DNA from 3 places in the Paenibacillus sp. Mc5Re-14 genome. Region 2 is predicted to be linked to each of the others. Evidence: riboswitches for the same ligand, from Rfam matches in the RefSeq annotation. Region 2 holds a riboswitch; each other region holds the start of a gene.
The links. Region 2 has a riboswitch for cyclic di-AMP ahead of BN1546_RS10790 (C40 family peptidase). Riboswitches for the same ligand answer to the same signal wherever they lie in the genome.

Region 1: linked by a shared signal. The riboswitch ahead of BN1546_RS16520 (TrkH family potassium uptake protein) and the one ahead of BN1546_RS10790 (C40 family peptidase) in region 2 are both predicted to bind cyclic di-AMP.
Region 3: linked by a shared signal. The riboswitch ahead of BN1546_RS23785 (3D domain-containing protein) and the one ahead of BN1546_RS10790 (C40 family peptidase) in region 2 are both predicted to bind cyclic di-AMP.

The regions. Positions count from the first base shown of each region.
Region 1 covers NZ_CVPD01000001.1:3,637,307-3,640,586, forward strand. The annotation lists gene BN1546_RS16510 (CPBP family intramembrane glutamic endopeptidase) at 1-1,062, opposite strand, end outside; cyclic di-AMP (ydaO/yuaA leader) riboswitch at 1,324-1,476, shown strand; gene BN1546_RS16520 (TrkH family potassium uptake protein) at 1,886-3,226, shown strand; gene BN1546_RS16525 (potassium channel family protein) at 3,245-3,280, shown strand, end outside.
Region 2 covers NZ_CVPD01000001.1:2,357,322-2,360,601, reverse strand. The annotation lists gene BN1546_RS10800 (4a-hydroxytetrahydrobiopterin dehydratase) at 59-358, shown strand; gene BN1546_RS10795 (GNAT family N-acetyltransferase) at 437-943, opposite strand; gene BN1546_RS10790 (C40 family peptidase) at 1,246-1,746, opposite strand; cyclic di-AMP (ydaO/yuaA leader) riboswitch at 1,752-1,889, opposite strand; gene BN1546_RS10785 (hypothetical protein) at 2,166-2,993, opposite strand; gene BN1546_RS10780 (M1 family metallopeptidase) at 3,005-3,280, opposite strand, start outside.
Region 3 covers NZ_CVPD01000001.1:5,248,835-5,252,114, forward strand. The annotation lists gene BN1546_RS23775 (ABC transporter substrate-binding protein/permease) at 1-304, shown strand, start outside; gene BN1546_RS23780 (amino acid ABC transporter ATP-binding protein) at 291-1,013, shown strand; cyclic di-AMP (ydaO/yuaA leader) riboswitch at 1,257-1,425, shown strand; gene BN1546_RS23785 (3D domain-containing protein) at 1,432-2,100, shown strand; gene BN1546_RS23790 (polysaccharide deacetylase family protein) at 2,298-3,104, opposite strand.

The DNA of each region.
Region 1 (3,280 bases), 1.3 Mb from region 2:
ACGCATAAGCCCGTCGCCGCCTACCAAGGAGAAATAGAGGGCTACAGCCATGAAGAAGGTAACACCAACCTGGAATACCATAAGAAATATAAGCATGCCCTTACTGCCTGCTTCAGCTTGCAATAAAGGCAGCATGTTCATTGTCCCAGCTATACTAGCAATAAAGTATACAATGGACAGAATAATACCGCGCACAAATGAAGTATGTCGTCGGGTGAGTGACGCATATACAATGGCAAGTACGCTCAGGACAAAGCTAAATAGGGCATAACCCGCATAAGTCATCCAATTCGCCCAGTATGTTTGCTTTTTAACATAGTCGGTATAGGACGAAGGGGCCGAAAAGCTTTGGGTAAACGAGCGAACATCCCCGTCTTCAAAAGTAAAAGCCAGCGTAAGTACCGAGGCGCCGATTTTCTTTCCGTCCACGGTATATTTTAATCCACCTTCCCCCTCAGTGGTCGCGAGCTTCAATTCAGATGGCTTAAAGCCAAAGCGTTTGATCCATATTGCTGCAGCCTGTTCCTTGGCTTCGAGCGTCATGTCACCCTCAGCTACACGTACAAGTCTGCTTCGTGCTTGTTCATCTGTAGAAACATCAGCCTGTGTGTAATTGGTGCTGGAGGTGATCCGTTTAAAGCTAACGACCTTCCCAGTGGATAAATCCACATGAATTTGCAGCTTGCCCTTCGCCGAGGAGTCAGGCAAATCAACCCGAAAGGTTTCATATGGATAATTTTTTTTCCATGTACGATCGTACTCTTGAACCAATTTTTCTCTGGATAAATAACCGTACAAATCTGTTTCAGCCTGATAGGTTACGACGGGCTTCTCTGGCTGTGATTCCGTATAGCCCAACTCGGAACGGGCGAAGTCCAGGGCGTGTATGACCGCTTCTTGTTTGCTGATGACCTTTGCATTCATCAATGATTCCGGACTTGGATTGCTAAGCGAGGGAATAAGCAATTGAAAGATAAAAAAGCAAATCAGGCCAACCCCGCCCAGCAAGCCTAATTTTTTGAAGTTGGCCGTGAGCACGACCGGTTTCCCGATAGGATTCATGAGTTTCCTCCTTAATCTGTAAATAAGAACATCCATTAAAGATATCATACTGCACAGGTTCCCGCCAACAGACCAGCGATATTCATGAAAACAGAGTGAAAGCACTTTAAAGTTTTAATAAAATTAGATAAGCTGTGATTAACCGATGTCTATTCGCGAATTAAAGCCAATTTCACGTTTTTTCGGCGAAATCGATTTTGTGATCTGGATAGAGAAGGATTATAATCTTGAGGCAATGCCTATGAAATATATGGGTAATGATATACATTTAAGCCGAATTTCTATGAGAAAACGGGGGAACCATGTTACTGGGGTGAATTTTACAGCCGATCCTGATGGACCGGAAGTGTAAATAGGGCATACTGTGCTGTCCGAATCCGTCAGCTAACCTCGTAGGCTGTGGGCAGGAACCAAGTCAGGCACTCGGTTTTCCGGTGTCTTTTTTTGTGTGTATAAAAGTGTTTGGATTGGTTAGACCGCTGCGGGTTCAGATTATTCTTCCGTTTGCTGTTATCCCCGGATTTTTTTTGATTGTATAAACCCTTTAATGGTTAAAATCCGGAGATAAAGGCAAACGCTTCGCTTCTTCAGAACAATTCTGCCCCCTTCGCTGCTGCTCGCCAATAGCACAGGGAGCCGAGTAGTGTTTGACATGCATTCTTCCTGTATTCAGGGAATGTTAATTATAGCTACTTAAGGTTTGGAAAATCAAAAAAATCAGGGGCAACGACGATCGGAAGATAAATGGAACGCGTAGCGGGCTTACACCGTATTAAGTCACTGTTTTTATAGTTTTAAGGATTAGGAGAGAAGTGATGAATAGATGAATCCCAATGCACGCTGGCTTCGGCTTTCTCCACCGCAGATATTCGTTGCAGGCTTTGCCATTATCATTCTAATAGGTAGTTTATTGTTAATGCTGCCCATCTCTAATACAACAGGAAGACCACTTGCGTTTATAGACGCTTTGTTTACTGCCGCGTCCGCGACCTGTGTAACCGGGCTTGTCGTTAAGGATACAGGGCTCTTTTTTACAACCTTTGGTCAAATCGTTATCGTTGCGCTGATCCAGATCGGTGGTCTTGGCTTTATGACCATGGCTACCTTGATTGCGCTGGTGTTCAAACGTCGCATTTCCTTGCGGGAGCGCCTTATTTTGCAAGAAGCGATGAATCAGACCTCTGTCGAAGGAATTGTTGGATTGATCCGCAAGGTGCTATGGTACTCGCTGATGATTGAGGGAGTATGTGCAGCTATTTTTTCGATTCGCTGGTCATTTGATATGCCTGTCGGCAGGGCGATTTATTTTGGAATTTGGCATGCCATTTCCATGTTTAATAATGCTGGTTTTGATTTATTCGGTGAATTTCGCAGCCTGACAGGTTATGTATATGATCCGATTGTTAATTTTACAGCCATGTTTCTCATTATTTCGGGTGGTATTGGTTTTGTAGTGATGTCAGACCTGGCAGATTATCGTAAGCGTAAGAGACTATCCTTACATACCAAGGTGGTACTCAGCATGACAGCTGCTCTGATTGTCGTCGGGACGCTCGTCATTTTTGTATTTGAGTTTACGAATCCAAAGACGCTTGGCTCGCTTGATTGGGGTGGTAAACTGCTGGGTTCTTTATTCCAGTCCGTTACTCCACGTACCGCAGGTGCCAACACGCTGGACATTGCAGGCTTGCGGCAGGCTACGCAGTTTTTTATCATCATACTCATGTTTATTGGAGCTTCGCCTGGCTCCACTGGGGGCGGGATTAAGACCACTACATTTGCCCTGCTCATTGGAGCGGTGTTTTCGATGCTGCGGGGACGGGAAGATATTGTGCTGTTCCGGTACCGACTTGCGCAGGCACGAATTTATAAGGCTTTGACCATTACCTTGCTGGGGCTGCTGTTCGTGATTGGGGTGACGATGATTCTGTCCGCAACCGAAGATCATCATTTTCTAATGATCTTGTTCGAGACAGTGTCTGCATTTGGTACAGTAGGGCTGTCTATGGGGCTTACACCTGATTTGTCAGTTGTAGGCAAGCTGGTGATTACTCTGACGATGTTTGCAGGCAGGCTGGGTCCACTCACGCTAGCTTATGCACTGGGACCGAAAAAGGGTAAGGAATTGTATCGTCATCCAGAAGGTAAAATAATTATAGGGTAAGGGAGTTTTCGAGTAGATATGAAAACGCAGCAGTTTGTAGTCATTGGCCTGGGA
Region 2 (3,280 bases):
TTTTGGCCGCATGTAAGCGGCTAAAAGGCTTCCGTATAAACGGGGAGGAGTTCGTAACATGCCTTTTACACAAGAAGAGATTGAAGCGCATCTGGAGAAACTGGAGGGCTGGGAACTGGAGGAAGGACGTTGGATCGTTCGGAAATATAATTTTTCCAGTTTTATGAAGGGAATTGCATTCGTGGATGAAGTTGCCGCTATATCTGAGGCATTCAATCACCATCCATTTATTACGATTGATTACAAGACCGTGACTCTGCGTTTGACCTCTTGGGACGATGGCGGTATTATGGCCGTAGATATTAAGGAAGCCCAACAATATAATGAAGCTTTTGAAAAAATGCGCAGCAGTCATTGATTTTATAATGATCTGTTGTATATATTAAGAGCGCCTTCGCTATACAACATCGCGGTTGTATAGCGAAGGCGCTCTTATTTATAGAACCCGGTTCTGTTGTTCAGGACGATATACCATACAATAGAACGGTTTTCTGCCATCTGGAGTCTGACGTTCATAGGTATCCGTCAGCTCAAATCCAGCTGCCTTGTAGGCTCGTATAGCCCGCTGATTCCAGGTGAGAACCTCTAGGTCAATTTCATTCTGTGGATGACGTCGTCTGGCTTCCTCCGCAATGGCCCGGACAAAATCGGAGCCTGTGCCATGTCCGCATCTTTCGGGATGCATTCCAAGACCCAGCCGGGTCACACCGACCATAGGAAAATATTGAGCAAATCCCGTCAGCTCATTCTCTTCGTCCAGTACGGCAACATATTGCTCTTGGCGAAGCGTGGGACTTCCAAATTCAACTTCAAGTGCCTTCATTTGTTCCCAGGGAAGCCAGCCGTATATGTTGTAGGGGGGATCATAGCGCCACTCACAGATTTCAGCCGCTTGATGCTCGTCCATCGGTACAATCCGGTAGTTGGATATTGAGGCCGGCACTTTTTCATTCCTCCTTATGTAGGTACTTCAATCATTAACCACAGATTGTAGACAAGTTGTAGGAGAATGGCAAGCGTGTTTATTTCGTACCTAAGTCGGGTATACATTCAATAAGAAGGATTTACTGCTCATATGCTCCCCCAGCGGTGGCGGTAAACCGACGATGTTCGCTAAAACTGAAACCTTTTGAGGTGTCAGTTCGTCAGTAATGATAATAATTACTGATGTAGTGGACATAAAAAACCGCAATTCGATTCCGGCCAGAATCAAATTGCGGCTAGGGTTAGCTTGCTGTGCGGTAGTTATTCTACGTTGTCGTCATCAGGAATATCTGAAGCTACAGAATGGTAAGCGTCTGTGCTCATAATTCTTTTTGCACCGACATAACGGTTAGCGTAATAATTTTCGTTCAGTGAGCTAACTACTACACCACGTGAAGTCGAGGAGTGGGCGAATTTCCCTTCACCTACGAAGATACCTACATGGGAAACGCCTCTTCCTGTGGTGTTGAAGAACACCAGGTCGCCTGGTCTCATTTCATCGCGGGATACAGAAGCTCCCATTTTGAATTGTGATCCAGATTGATGCGGCAGTTTAATTCCCAGTTTGTTGAATACATACATTGTGAAGCCGGAGCAATCGAATCCCTCGAGTGTAGTACCTCCGCTTCTATAGTTCGTTCCTTTGGCATCTTGGATGACCTGGTCCATCTTAGAGTCTGCAAATGCACTGCTGCCACCGAATGTAAAAGATGTAAAGGCAATGGCGAGACCCATGGCTGCGATCGTTAGCTTCTTCTTCAAAAAAAATATACCCCTTCCAATGCCTGCGAGGTTAGCTTAAGGATTCGGTAGAAGGTTCCCCTATGACCACTCTGTTGCGAGATCAATTCACCCAAACTGGTTCCCCCGCTTCCTAGGTGCCAGGAATTAGGCTTAACTTAAGATGTGCACCTTGGAGAGCAGTATTCACGACAACGATGTTTTTAAGATAAAGGTTACAATAAAGATTACAAAGTTGTTACTATCAGTTCACTGCGATTATTGTAACAAAGACAGCAGGCTTTGGCAAATGTTTCATCGCAAAAAGTTACAAAAAAAATCTGTTCCTAACGCCCTAGGAACAGATTCTGTTAACAGTATTCAGTTATGTGCCGTTTGCACGGGAAAGAAAAAAGTTTTTTCGACAGCTAAAAATGCAGGAGAAAGCATAAAGAGAGGGATTAGCCTCTGCTGGAGATATCGATGTGCCATAGACGATACTGCGAACTGATATGCCACAGCCTGACCAGACTGGTAACAAAATGATACGATTGCTGGAGAATTAGCGCCAACATACCAGTCCAAATCATCGCTACGGTGCCAAATAGACCGAAGACCAGCAGCACACAAGCACCAAGCAAGAGAGATACGCTTACAGCCGGAAGAAGCTGGCGAAAGAAGGCGAGCAGGGACGATAGTATGGCATGACCACTGACCGTGCCCAGTTGCATATACAGGATGCACTGCCGAATGAACCAACCGTAAGCCACCCACCCAATGGCATAGGGCAACAAATGCAACAGGTAAGAGGAAGATTGCAGCGTTCCTGCTACAATAGGATAGAGTCTCGGTACCACCCAGAAGGCGGGAAGCAGCAGCAAACCCAACTCGATGATGTAATACAACAGAGATGACATACCGTGACGTTTCATCCCCTTGAAGAAGGACAGGCTTTGCGGTTCAGACGCATCGGTATACAGGCTTTGATATATGCCAGCTCTAATGAAGGGAGTGATTAGGACGCGCAATACGGTCGCCCCTAGTAGTATCCATAAATATACGTGTACTTCCCGGCTGTCCATCAAAGCGATCTGGCCCTCCATCCAAAACAAGGTCTTTCCCAGCTCGTTTTGGCTCTGATCAGGATAACGCAGCAGCAGCGGGACAACGGCCGACTGTACCAGCCGATAGAGAAATACTCCCCACAGCAGACGATACAAAAATAAAATGATAACGATATAAAAGCGTATGCGCACTAGCGCCCAGCCTTCTTTTAAAACAGTCCGCATCTATAGACACCTCACCATGACAGACTTCCAAGCAGTGTCTCCAACAGCTTGGTTACACTCACACTCCAACGGGTTTGTTGCTTTTCGTCCAATTCAGCCTTCAGGCTATTATTAATATGCTTGTTCTCCAGTGCAATAGTGTATAGAGGATCAACGGCCACATAGGACACGGGGGAGGTGCTTTTGAGTCGGAAAGATGTACTTTTGCCCGTACCGTCCCATGCCTTAAATATTGTCGTGCCATCCTTGAAGGTAAATTGAACAGGGATCTTGGGATAATCTGCTCC
Region 3 (3,280 bases), 2.9 Mb from region 2:
AGCTGCCCGCTCGCTCGGGATGGGACGAGGCAAAGCAATGCGTCATGTCATTTTACCGCAAGCATTTAAATCTATATTGCCTGCTATTGGTAATGAGTTCATTACGATCATTAAAGAATCATCTATTATTTCGACCATTGGGATGGTGGATATTATGTATCAAGCCCAGGTCATTAAGAATATTACCTACGAAGGCTTGAGTCCGTTCGTAATCGCAGCCGCTATTTATTTTGTAATGACATTCAGCTTATCTAAGTTGTTGGGTTTATGGGAAAGGAAGTTGAGAGCCAGTGATCACCGTTAAACAACTGCGTAAATCATTCGGTAAGAATGAAATTTTAAAAGGCATTGATATAGATATCGCCAAAGGTGAAGTAGTCGTCATTATCGGCCCGAGTGGTTCAGGAAAAAGTACGTTTTTGCGTTGTATGAATCTGTTGGAACAGCCAACAGAAGGGGAAATTTTGTTTGAGGGTGAGCCGATTACGGCCCGTGGTCATAATATTAATGCGACTCGGGAGAAGATGGGGATGGTTTTCCAGCATTTTAATCTGTTTCCGCATAAAACAATACTGCAGAATCTGACGCTTGCACCAACGCAGGTGAAAAAGCAGTCGGGGAAAGAAGCGGAGAAAATTGCGCTGGAGCTCCTGCGGACCGTGGGTCTTGAGGATAAGAAGAATACCTACCCGAACCAGTTATCTGGTGGTCAAAAACAACGTATTGCGATAGCACGTGCTTTGGCCATGCAGCCACACGTAATGCTGTTCGATGAGCCTACTTCTGCCCTTGACCCTGAAATGGTTGGAGAGGTTCTGGACGTGATGAAGAAGCTCGCTGAGGGCGGCATGACGATGGTGATCGTGACGCATGAAATGGGCTTTGCCCGTGAGGTAGGGGATCGAATCATCTTTATGGACAACGGTCAAATTATAGAACAAGGTACGCCTGAGCAAGTATTCGGTACTCCAAGCCATGACCGTACCCGTGATTTTCTTGCTAAAGTGCTGTAAGAAAATGCTTTTATGAAATATTAACAAAGCCCTCTCGTGATGATGTTTCACGGAGGGCTTTTCTCTTTTTGTCACTATATCTCCATATTTTTGTAACAGAAAACGGATTCTTAATGACAAAATTGTAACGAGTATAGTACGATATTCAAGGTTACCAACATTTTCATGCAGATAAGGTTACAAAATTGTGATATTATGCAGTAAGCCAAAACTTACCGGGGCAGCAGTAATGATAATAAATACTCAGGTGCTGGGCTCAAACCATGGGAAGTGCGGGGGACGTAACAACGGCAATGATTCCAATGCATCATAAGATGTTGTGGAATATGCCTAGGGGTGAATTGCACAAGCATAGGGCTTCTCCTGAGTCCGAATCCGACAGCTAACTTCGCAGGCATAACAGAGGAGGTACATATCTTTGAAACATTTAAAACATATTGGAAAAACTATGAAATTTGCGGTGCTTGCTGCAGCTATTGCAGGGCTGGCACAGACAGCTGGAGTAGCAGATGCTGCTTCGCTTCACACTGCCAAAGAAGGCGATACCTTCTTTTTGCTTGCTCAACGTTATGGGGTATCAGTAGATGAGTTGACGAAGGCTAACCCGGATATTGCGTCCAACAACATATATGCAGGTCTGCAAATTAAAGTGCCAGACGAAAAAAGTGTAAAGGCGGCTTCGGATTCGAAGCCACAGCTTCTTACAGAGAAAGCACCAGCGAATGAGAAGCCAACAATTGAAGCATGGGGCAAAACATTTAATTACAGTAAAGTAGTTGATGTTAAAGCTACAGCATATTCTGCCGCAGCTGATGAAAATGGCAAATGGGGTGCGGTCGATTATTACGGCAATCCGCTTAAGCTAGGTACAATTGCGGTAGACCCGAAAGTCATTCCTATGGGAACAAAGGTGCTAGTTACAGGTTATTCCCATCCCGGATTGCCAAACCATTCTTTTGTGGCCGTTGCCCGTGATCAGGGCAGTGCTATTACCGGAAAGCGGATTGATATCTTTATCCCTGGCAATAAATCATTCGTGAACGACTTCGGCTTCCAGAATGTGAAACTGTACGTCATTGATAAATAGCATTGTGCTTATGTATGATTTAATTAAACATAATATAAGTTATGTAAACTTGATCTATCATACAACATATAACTGGGACGACTTTTTATTAGGCCCGGTCGTTTATCGCTAAAAAAGGCTGTCTTACAAGCAGAAGCATTCTGCTCGTTAAGGCAGCCTTTTTACGTTGTTGGTATATTTGAAGCTTAGACGTACTGTTATTTTCGTTCCGATGTGTGAAGTAGCCGGGGGACAGTGACAAATTTGTAGCCCTTAGCTTTTAGAGAGTGGATTAGACCCGGCAAAGCTTGGACAGTGCCTTGCAAGTTGGAACTTTGACCTCCACCTGCATGCATTAAAATAATGGAGCCAGGTCCGGTAGCCGGGATCACGTTGCGCTGAATTTGTGTTTTGCTTAATCCCTTCCAGTCTAGAGAGTCCACATTCCAATTGACGATCATGTACCCATGACGACGTGCCCACTGGATTTGAGGCTCCGTGATTTCACCATAGGGTGGTCGTATCAATCTGGGTCGAAAACCTATGCTGGCTTCTAAAATGCGTTCTGTTTTTGTAATCTGGTGACGAAAACGTTCTGGTGTGGCCTTCCTGAAATCCGGATGAGTATAGGAATGGTTTCCTATAGCATGACCCTCACGGATGATGCGGCGTATGATCCCCGGATGCTTTTCCGCACGGTGGCCGACGATAAAAAAGGTAGCTTTGATACCATTTGCGTGTAATACGTCCAAAACCTGCGGCGTATACCTTGAATCGGGCACATCATCAAAGGTTAAGGCAATTTGGCGGGTGTGCGGGCCGCACATTTTAAAAATGTCCGCATGCTTTTTTCGTAGCATCGCTAATGTTGGAGTAGCTCGATCTTTACTTTGATATACCGAAGTAGCGACAGCAGCTTCCTTGGGATGGGGCGTTCCAATGTTGGAAGGCGTGTCCGCGTGAACGGGAAAACTTGAAAATGCTAGTAACAGTGCTAAACATGGCAACACTCCCCTGTACCGCATTTGTATTCCCCCTTTCCGTGCAGTGGTACCTAGTGGTGCTCTCAGCTATTATGTACCTGTCCTATTAAAATTATGCTGGTGATTGAGTGAAGCCTACACGGCTGAAGAGAAGTACATCATGAAGCGGGTATCCGTGAAGATGACGAAGTAAACGTACATATTCTCTTAAACATGAC